3 regions of the Saccharopolyspora antiqui genome follow, and region 2 is predicted to be linked to each of the others. Evidence: riboswitches for the same ligand, from Rfam matches in the RefSeq annotation. Region 2 holds a riboswitch; each other region holds the start of a gene.
What was found. Region 2 has a riboswitch for cobalamin ahead of cobN (cobaltochelatase subunit CobN). Riboswitches for the same ligand answer to the same signal wherever they lie in the genome.

Region 1 (3,271 bases), on a different contig from region 2:
TGGCCGTCGGCCGCAACGCCTGCAGCCGGGCCCGGACGCGATGGTTGTGCACCCGATCGGCAGTCGCCCGGTCGGCAACCGCGGCGCGCGCCGCGGCCAGCTCCTCGGCCACCGCGTCGCGGCCCTCGCGCAACGCGCGGCCGAGCACGACGACTTCGCGGACCTTCTGCTCGGCGAACGCCAGCCACGACTTGACCTGCGGGTCGATGTTCGCCTCCGCCGCCACGTCGTGGGGCACGTGCAGCAGCGAGCAGGAGGTGCTCACGGCCAGCTCACCGGCCGCCCCCAGCAGCGTGGCGGCCGTCGCGAGTGCCTTGTCCAGATCGGTGCGCCAGATGTTGCGCCCATCGACCAGCCCGGCCACCAGCGTCTTGTCCCGCAGCCCGCGAACCGGTGACAGCGCGTCCGCCGTGGAGCTCCCGGCCACCAGGTCGACACCGAGCGCCTCGACCGGGCAGGACGCCAGCACTTCCAGCGCCTCGCCGAGATCACCGAAATAACCGGCGACCAGCAGGTTCGGGCGCTCGGGCAGGTCACCGAGGCGACGGTAGGCGGCGCGCAGCGCGGCCAGCTCGGCAGGCGAGCGGTCGGCGGCGAACGCGGGTTCGTCGAGCTGCACCCAGGCCACGCCTTCGCGGCGCAGCTCGCCCAGCAGCTCCGCGTAGACGTCGAGGAGCTCGGTGAGCTTGTCCAGCGGCCGGAACGACTCGGCGGCCCCGGCCGCCGACTTGGACAGCAGCAGCAACGTAAGCGGACCCACCAGCACCGGCCGGGTGGTCACGCCGTGCTCGGCCGCCTCCCGGTACTGCTCCAGCGCAGTCCGGTCGGCCAGCGAGAACCGCGTGTCCGGACCGATCTCGGGCACCAGGTAGTGGTAGTTGGTGTCGAACCACTTCGTCATCTCCAGCGGCGGCGTGGACTCCACCCCGCGCGCCATGGCGAAGTAGGTGTCCAGCGAGCTGAGTCCCAGGTCGGTGTAGCGCGCCGGGATCGCGCCGAAGGTGACCGCCGCGTCCAGCACGTGGTCGTAGAACGAGAACGTGTTGCCGGGCACCGAATCCAGCCCCGCGTCCCGCAGCGACCGCCACGTGTCGACGCGCAGTCGACGGGCGACCTCGCGCAGTTCCGCCGCGCTGCTGCGCGACGACCAGTAGCTCTCCAACGCGCGCTTGAGTTCCCGGTTGGGGCCGATCCGGGGGTAGCCGAGTACGGTAGATCCGATCTTGCTGGTCAACGCCCTCTCCTCGCGAGCTCGACGACAGATGCGCCGAGGTCCGACGGGAGACAGGCGAAACCAGCCAGCGCGGCGACCACGAGCTGACCATCCGCCAGGTCTTCCCGCGAGACCTCGGATCAGCGCGCACCACCGGGTGCGCGCACCGGCGGCAGGTCTTCGGACTCGCGGGCTCCTCCCGGTCCGTGCCGGGCGTTCCTACTGGCCGTCGCTTCCCAGGCACACGTGCCCAGTGCTAATCCCGGTCTGCTGCGACCGGGGACGGCGGTCGTTCCCACTCACCGCTGCGGGGCAGTCCCGGATTCGCACCGGGTTCCCTCTTGCCTCGGCCACCCGCGGTCACATCCCGTGGATAGCCGAACCACCAGCACCTCGGAGACTACCGGCTGGCAAGCCGTTGGCAAGGGCCCGCAGCACGCGCCCTGCGAGCCGGGTGGGTGCGGTGCTCGCGGCAGTGGTTCGACCGGCGATCAGTCGGTGGTCGGTTCGAGGACGAAGTCGTAGGTGGCGTGCAGGTAGGGCTGGTCGAGCTGGCCCCCGTCGGGTGTCGGGCCCGCTGGCCGCTCGACGAACTCGACCACGAGCGCGTCCTTGGTGCCGAAGACCACGTCGGTGTCGAGGTATTCGACGCCGTCCTGGAACAGGTGGGTGATCAGCTTGTGGTGGCCGGGCTCGTCGATGAGGAAGTGGACGTGTGCCGGGCGGAAGTGGCTGATGTCGGTCTTCTTGATCAGATCGCCGACCGGGCCGTCCATCGGAATCGAGTACCCCAGCGGCGCCACGGTGCGGATGCAGTACGTGCCGTCCTCGCGCGTCTGGTACTTGGCGCGCAGCCGGGCTTCGTCGATCTCGGCGATCTGGGACTCGTAGTAGCCATCGGAATCGGCCTGCCAGACGTCCAGAACCGCGGACGGCATGGGTTTTCCGCCGGTGTCGGTGACCTTGCCGGTGATGAACAGCGGTTTGCCCGGCAGGCCATCGGACATGTCGTGGCCGAAGGGCACCGGCGGCGAGCCGTCGATGTGGAACGGGCCGAGCACGGTGGCCGGGGTCGCCGTCGGCGAGAAGCGGTTGTTCAGCTGGACGACGAGCATGCTGAGCCCGATGACATCGGAGGCGAGGATGAATTCCTGCCGCTTTTCGTCGCTGAGCTGCCCGGTGGCGGTGAGCCATTCGATGGCGGCCAGCCACTCGTCGTCGGTGAGCTCGACCTCGCGGGCGAATTCGTGGATGTGCCGCACCAGCGCGGTCATCAACTGCGCCAGCCGCGGTGAGTGCGCGGTGCCCCATCGCCGGAGGGCCAACTCCGTGATGTTGTCCTCGTTGACGAACGCCATGGCAGACCTTCCTCCTTGCGGACATCCGTCCGTGGTACGGCCATCCTGGCCGAACGGATCCGTTCGTGGCAAGGCCGTCGCTGCCGCGGCGAGATCGGGAGGCGATAACCTGCGGTCATGCGTCGTGACGGCAACCCCGAGTTCATCGAGGCCCTGGCCAGGGGACTCGACGTCCTCCGCTGCTTCCGGCCAGGACAACCGACGATGTCGTTGTCCGAAGTCGCCGCGGCCGCGGACCTGGCCCGGCCCACGGCGCGCCGGATCCTCATCACCCTCGAACAGCTGGGGTACGTGCGCATCACCGACGCGGGCTTCACCCTCACGCCCCGGGTGCTGGAACTCGGCATGGCCTACATCGGCACCAGCAACCTGTGGGAATTGGGCAGGCCGCATCTCAGGCAACTCGTGGAACGCACGCACGAGTCGTGTTCGATCGCCCAGCTCGACGGGTCCGACATCGTGTACGTGGCGCGGGTGGCCGTGCCGAAGCTGGTGACCCTGGCGGTGACGATCGGCACCCGCTTCCCCGCGCCGCCGACCTCGCTCGGCAAGGTCCTGCTCGCCGATCTGTCGAGCACCGAACTGGACGGCGTGCTCGGCGTTCCCAGCCGGTCCGGGATCACCCCGAGGTGGCAGCCCGAGCGCGCCGAGTTCGCGGCGGCGCTGCGCGACGTGCGCGCCAAGGGCTGGGCCGCCACCG
Region 2 (3,271 bases):
GGAGCTTTCGGCGGCGGTCGTCGCGGCGGGTGCCGAGCTCGGCTCGGCCGCGGAGTCCACCGCGCTGATCTGGTACGGCGGCAAGCCCGACCGGTTCGCCGAATTCGACCACTCAGGCCTGGAGTGGGTGCAGCTTCCCTCGGCCGGTATCGAATCCTGGGTGGCCGCCGGTGCGCTGCGCGACGGCATCACCTTCACCTCCGCGGCGGGCACCTACGCCCAGACCGTCGCCGAACACACCCTCGGCCTGATGCTGGCCGGAGCGCGACGGCTGAACGTGATGGCCCGGGCCGATCGCTGGGCGCGTCCGGCGGGCATGCGCGGTCTGTTCGGCGCGACGGTCGGCATCATCGGTGCGGGCGGCATCGGTCGGGCGCTGATCGAGTTGTTGCGGCCCTTCGAGGTTCGGGTGCTCGCGGTGAACAGGTCCGGCAAACCGGTCGACGGGGCGGCCTGGACCTGGGGATCCGACGACGTCGCCGGGGTGGGCCAACTGCTGGCCGAGTCGGACTTCGTCGTGCTGGCCGCGCCGGCGACCGCTGAGACGGCGAAGCTGATCGATGCCGATGCGCTGGCCCGGATGCGCGCCGACGCGTGGTTGGTCAACATCGCGCGCGGATCGCTGGTCGACACCGACGCGCTGGTGGCGGCGTTGGACGCGGAGCGCATCGGTGGCGCGGCGTTGGACGTGACGGACCCGGAACCGCTGCCGGACGGACATCCGCTCTTCCAGCATCCGCGGGCGATCATCTCGCCGCACTCCGCGAACCCGCAGTCGCTGCTGATCCCGGCCCTGGCCCGGCGGGTCGAGGACAACGTTCGCCGGAGGCTGGCGGGCGAGCCGTTGCTCGGCGTGGTCGACCGCGCAGCGGGCTACTGACGCACCCGGGTGGTGCGGGGGTCGGGCGATTTCGCGCGAAACCGCCACCCTCTCTCCACGGGAACTGCCGATTTCCCGTGAAATCGCCCGTTTCCTCGGCACCGGCGCGCAGCCGGTCACGGCCAAGTCCCGAACCTGGCAGGGTGCTTTGCCGGATTTCGGGGCTGCGGTGTTGGGCAGGGCTGCTGTCGCAGCTCGCCGAGATGGTTCGGCGGTGTCCGGGTCGGCGGTGCTTGAGCCGTTAGGATGAGGTCCAGCCAGACGGCGGTGTCGCGGAGGAACCCGGTGCGAATCCGGGGCGGTCGCGCCACTGTGACCGGGGAGCAGCCCCCACTAGCCACTGCCCGGACCGCGATGGCGGCTCGGGCGGGAAGGCGGAGACCTGCGGTGATCCGGGAGCCAGGACACTCCTGCCGCCGTGACCCCACCGGGGCGCGCACCCCGAGAGAGGACGACCGTGAGCGAGCCTGCCCGCGAAACGACTCCCCGCGAAATTGGCCCCGGTGAAATTGGGCCCGGTGAAATTGGGCCCGGTGAAATTGGGCGAGTCCTGCTGCTGTCCACTGCGGACACCGATCTGCTGGCTGCCAAAGCCGCTGCCGCCGACTACCGGGTCGCGAACCCCGCCCGCGTCGCCGCCGAAGAGGTCCCGGCACTGCTCACCGACGTGGACGTGGTGGTGGTCCGCCTGCTGGGTGGCCGTCGGGCCTGGTCGGAAGGCCTCGACGCGGTGCTGGCCACCGGTGTCCCCACAGTCGCGCTCGGTGGCGAGGCCACCCCGGACGCCGAGCTGATGGCACTGTCCACTGTGCCCACCGGGGTCACCGCGCAGGCGCTCGCCTACCTCGTCGAAGGCGGCCCGGAGAACCTCGCCCAGCTGGCCCGGTTCCTCTCCGACACGGTGCTGCTGACCGGGGAGGGCTTCGCCGCACCGGAGAAGATGCCCGAGTTCGGTCGCCACAGCGACCGGCCGCACGATCCGTCCCGGCCCACGGTGGGCATCGTCTTCTACCGCGCCCACGCCCTGGCGGGCAACACCGCGTTCGTGGATTCCCTGGCCGACCAGGTGGAAGACGCCGGTGCCAACGCGGTGGCGGTGTTCTGCGGTTCGCTGCGCGGGCTGACCGATGCGGCCGGGCTGCGCGAGCTGCTCAGCGGCTGCGATGCCCTGGTGGCGACCGTGCTGGCCGCCGGTGGAACCGTGGCGGCGGAGGCGAGTGCGGGTGGCGACGAGGATTCCTGGGACGCCGGTGCGCTGGCCGAACTCGACATCCCCGTCCTGCAGGGCCTGTGCCTGACCACCAGTCGGGCGGTGTGGGCGGAAAGCGACGCGGCGCTGTCGCCGATGGACGCGGCGATGCAGGTCGCGGTGCCGGAGTTCGACGGTCGGCTGATCAGCGTGCCGTTCTCCTTCAAGGAAAGCGGCCCGGACGGCATCCCGGTCTACGTCGCCGATCCGGAGCGGGCGCGGCGCGTCGCGGGCACCGCGGTGTCGCTGGCCCGGCTGCGCCACGTCGACAACGCGGACAAGCGGCTCGGGGTGGTCCTCTCGTCCTACCCGACCAAGCATTCCCGCGTCGGCAACGCCGTCGGCCTGGACACTCCCGCGTCGGCCGTCGTGCTGCTGCGCGCGCTGGCCGCCGCGGGCTACGACCTGGACGGCCTGGACGTGTCCGGGTTGGACGGCGACAGGCTGATCCACCGGTTGATCGCCTCAGGTGGGCACGATGTCGAGTGGCTGACCGAGGACCAGATGTCCGAGGCGGCGATCCGGGTGCCCGCCACGCGCTACCGCGAGTGGTTCGACGCGTTGCCGGAGGCGTTGCGGGCGGCGATGACCGAACACTGGGGCGCCCCGCCCGGCAGCCTCTACGTCGACGACGAGGGTTCGATCTACGTCGCGGCGCTGCGCTTCGGCAACGTGGTGCTGATGATCCAGCCGCCGCGCGGCTTCGGGGAGAACCCGATCGCGATCTACCACGATCCGGACCTCCCGCCGTCGCACCAGTACCTGGCCGCCTACCGGTGGCTGGCCGAGGAGTTCGGCGCGCACGCGGTGATCCACCTGGGCAAGCACGGCACCCTGGAATGGCTGCCGGGCAAGGGCCTCGGCTTGGCGGCCGACTGCGCACCGGACGCGGTGCTGGGCGAGCTGCCGCTGATCTACCCGTTCATCGTCAACGATCCAGGCGAAGGCACCCAGGCCAAGCGCCGCGGGCACGCCGTCGTGGTCGACCACCTGATCCCGCCGATGGCCCGCGCGGACAGCTACGGCGACATCGCCAAGCTGGAGCAGCTGCTCGACGAGTACGCCATCGTCGCCGACCTGGATCCGGCCAAGAAACCCACGCTGCGCAACCAGATCTGGGAGCTGATCACCTCCGCCGACCT
Region 3 (3,271 bases), on a different contig from region 2:
CGGCTCGTCGGCATACACCTGAACGACCTCGCGGCCCGCCCGCTCACCGGTGTTGCGCAGCTTCACCCGCACCGCATCGCCGTCGACGACGGCCTCGACGTACTCCCAAGCGGTGTAGCCCAGCCCGTGTCCGAAGTGGAATGCCGGGCGCACGCCGCGGTCCGCGTAGGCGCGATACCCGACCAGATCTCCCTCGGCGTAGTGCAATTCGCCGTCCACCGGTTGGACACCGGGCAGCGGGACCGGCACATCGGCCAGTTCGGCCGGGAAGGTGGTCGGCAGTCGGCCACCGGGCTCGATGCGACCGAGCAGCACGTCCGCCAGCGCATCGCCGTACTCCTGGCTGCCGAACCAGGTCCACAGCACCGCGGGCACCTCGCCAGCCCAGGGCATGATCACCGGCGACCCGGCGTTGACCACCACCACGGTGCGCGGATTCACCGCCGCGACCCTGCGGACCAGTTCGTTCTGGGTGCCCGGCAGGTCCAGCGAGGCGCGATCGCGGCCCTCGGTCTCGACCTCGTCGTTGGTGCCGACCACGACCACCGCGACATCGGCTTCGCGGGCGACCGCCAGCGCGGCGGCGAGTTCGCTGGCGTCGTCCCACTCCCGCGCGCGGTGCCCGATCCCGACGGCGACCAGCAGGTCGAGGCTGCGCGGGGTGAACTCCACCGTCAACGCCGCTCGGCCCGCCGCGTCCAGGTCCGATTCGACGAGCACGACGTTGAACCGCTGCTCGGGTGGTTCGATCAGGTCGCCCAACGGATCGGCGACACCGTCAGCGCTGACCGCAGCCACGTCCAGCACCGCGCGCCCGGACACCTCGACGCGGAAATGCCCGGTGCCGTTGACCCCGAACAGGTGCTCGCCGAGTTCGGCGGCGAGATTTCCCCGCAACCGCAACGATTTCGTCCCGCTGGGTAGCCCACCGAGCCACACCAGCCGCTCGGTGCCGCGCAACTCGCTGCTGAGGACCTGGCCCGCGCCGTCCAGGTACTCGACCCGGATGCCGGTCCCCTCGCCCGTCGGGTCGAAGATCTCCGTTCGCGCCAGCACGTCCAGCAGCCGCCGATGCCGCACCCCGCGCTGGTACACCACGTCCGCGTCGGGCAGCGTGGCCCGCAGACCCGCCAGCGGCGTCACCACGTGCGGCGGGCTGACGTGCGGCGAACCACCGCCCTGCACCGCCGGAATCGTGGCGCTCTCCCCGATCACCGCCACCTGCGCGCCGTCCCAACCCCACTCGCCCTTGAGGATGTCGTTCACCAGCACGGAATTCTCGGTCATGGTCTGTCCGTTGACCGAGTTGTAGGCGGCCATCAGCGCCCACGGCGACGCCTTCGCGATGATCCGCTCGAACGGCTTCAGGTAGACCTCGCGCAACGTCGGCTCGTCGATCACCGCGTCGTAGCTGAGCCGCTCCGTCTCGCTGTCGTTGGCGACGTAGTGCCCGGACTGTCGAGCGGGACACCGACACGCCGATATCTGCCCATGCTCACCAACCCCAGACACAACATGTAGTGTGTCGCTCGCTGGTGGTTCGCCGGAGGCATCCGGCGAGGCAAGAGGGAACCCGGTGCGAATCCGGGACTGCCCCGCAGCGGTGAACGGGAACGACCGTCGTGACCCGGCTGCCAGACGGCAGCGGGTACAGCACTGGGCGAGAGCCTGGGAAGCCACGACCAGTAGGCCGCCCGTGAGTCCGAAGACCTGCCACCGGTGCACGCGCGAGCGTGCTGTCCGGGACTTCGAGGGCGAGTCCGCGCGGACCACCAGCGGCGCTACCGCGGTGTCCTCGCGCGCCATCGCGGTTCGCCGAGCTCACGAGGGAGAGAGCCCGTGACCAAGACACTTGACGACTGGACCCGGGTGTCCACTGTGGTCCACCAGGCCTGCGCCGGACTGCCCGGCGTCTCGGCCGACGCCGTGCTCGACGAAGTGCGGCGCACCGGTTATGCCGGAATCAGCGACGACGAACTCTCGCTGGCGCAGATCATGGCGGCGCGCACCCTGATCGAGACCGAACCCAACTACTCGCAGGTCACCGCCCGGCTCCTGCTGCACCAGCTGCGCCGCGAAGCGCTGAACTTCCTGGGCGAACCGCGGGAAGCCGACCAGGACGAGATGCGGGAGCGCTACCCGCAGTACTTCGTCGACTACGTGCGGCGCGGCATCGAACTGGCGCGACTGGACCCCGAACTGGGCACCTTCGACCTGGCCCGACTCGGGCGCGCACTGCTGCCGGAACGCGACCTGACCTTCGGGTTCCTCGGCCTGCAGACCCTCTACGACCGCTACTTCCTGCACCACGACGGCACCCGGTTCGAGCTGCCGCAGGCGTTCTTCATGCGGGTCGCGATGGGGCTCGCGCTGCGCGAGGACGACCGCGAGGCCCGCGCCATCGAGTTCTACCAACTGCTGTCCTCGTTCGACTTCATGTGCTCGACGCCGACCCTGTTCAACGCGGGCACCACCCGACCGCAGCTGTCGTCCTGCTTCCTGACCACTGTGGACGACGATCTGTCCGGTATCTTCCATTCGATCAGCAACAACGCGCTGCTGTCGAAGTACTCCGGCGGGTTGGGCAACGACTGGACGCCGGTGCGCGGCATCGGCGCCCACATCAACGGCACCAACGGCAAGTCCCAGGGCGTGGTGCCGTTCCTGAAGATCGCCAACGACACCGCCGTCGCGGTCAACCAGGGCGGTCGCCGCAAGGGCGCGGTGTGCGCCTACCTGGAGACCTGGCACATCGACGTCGAGGAGTTCCTCGACCTGCGCAAGAACACCGGCGACGACCGCCGCCGCACCCACGACATGAACACCGCCAACTGGGTGCCCGACGAATTCCTGCGCCGCGTCGAAGCCGACGAGCAGTGGACGCTGTTCTCCCCGGACGAGACCCCGGACCTGCACGACCGCTACGGCCAGGATTTCGCCGAGCGCTACCGCGCCTACGAGCAGGCCGCCGATCGCGGCGAGATCCGGGTGTTCCGCCGGGTCCGCGCGGTGGAGCTGTGGCGGCGGATGCTGACCATGCTCTTCGAAACCGGCCACCCCTGGATCACCTTCAAGGACGCGTGCAACCTGCGGTCCCCGCAGCAGCACGTCGGCGTCGTGCACTCCTCCAACCTGTGCACCGAGATCACCCTGAACACCAGCACCGACGAGGTCGCCGTGTGCAACCTCGGATCCATCAACCTGGCCAGGCACATCACCCCCGACGGCATCGACGCCGAGCGGCTGCAACGCACCATCCGCACCGCGGTGC

Region 1: it holds a riboswitch for cobalamin, as region 2 does, so the genes downstream of both, metE (5-methyltetrahydropteroyltriglutamate--homocysteine S-methyltransferase) here and cobN (cobaltochelatase subunit CobN) in region 2, are expected to answer to the same signal.
Region 3: it holds a riboswitch for cobalamin, as region 2 does, so the genes downstream of both, ACTWQN_RS36210 (ribonucleoside-diphosphate reductase subunit alpha) here and cobN (cobaltochelatase subunit CobN) in region 2, are expected to answer to the same signal.

Annotation. Positions count from the first base shown of each region.
Region 1 is NZ_JBQQBO010000004.1:297,156-300,426, forward strand. Features, by position in the region: gene metE (5-methyltetrahydropteroyltriglutamate--homocysteine S-methyltransferase) at 1-1,234, opposite strand, end outside; cobalamin riboswitch at 1,368-1,615, opposite strand; gene ACTWQN_RS10250 (dioxygenase family protein) at 1,705-2,571, opposite strand; gene ACTWQN_RS10255 (IclR family transcriptional regulator domain-containing protein) at 2,689-3,271, shown strand, end outside.
Region 2 is NZ_JBQQBO010000012.1:169,569-172,839, reverse strand. Features, by position in the region: gene ACTWQN_RS20315 (D-isomer specific 2-hydroxyacid dehydrogenase family protein) at 1-880, shown strand, start outside; cobalamin riboswitch at 1,157-1,289, shown strand; gene cobN (cobaltochelatase subunit CobN) at 1,389-3,271, shown strand, end outside.
Region 3 is NZ_JBQQBO010000040.1:4,209-7,479, reverse strand. Features, by position in the region: gene ACTWQN_RS36215 (glycoside hydrolase family 3 C-terminal domain-containing protein) at 1-1,512, opposite strand, end outside; cobalamin riboswitch at 1,520-1,732, shown strand; gene ACTWQN_RS36210 (ribonucleoside-diphosphate reductase subunit alpha) at 1,840-3,271, shown strand, end outside.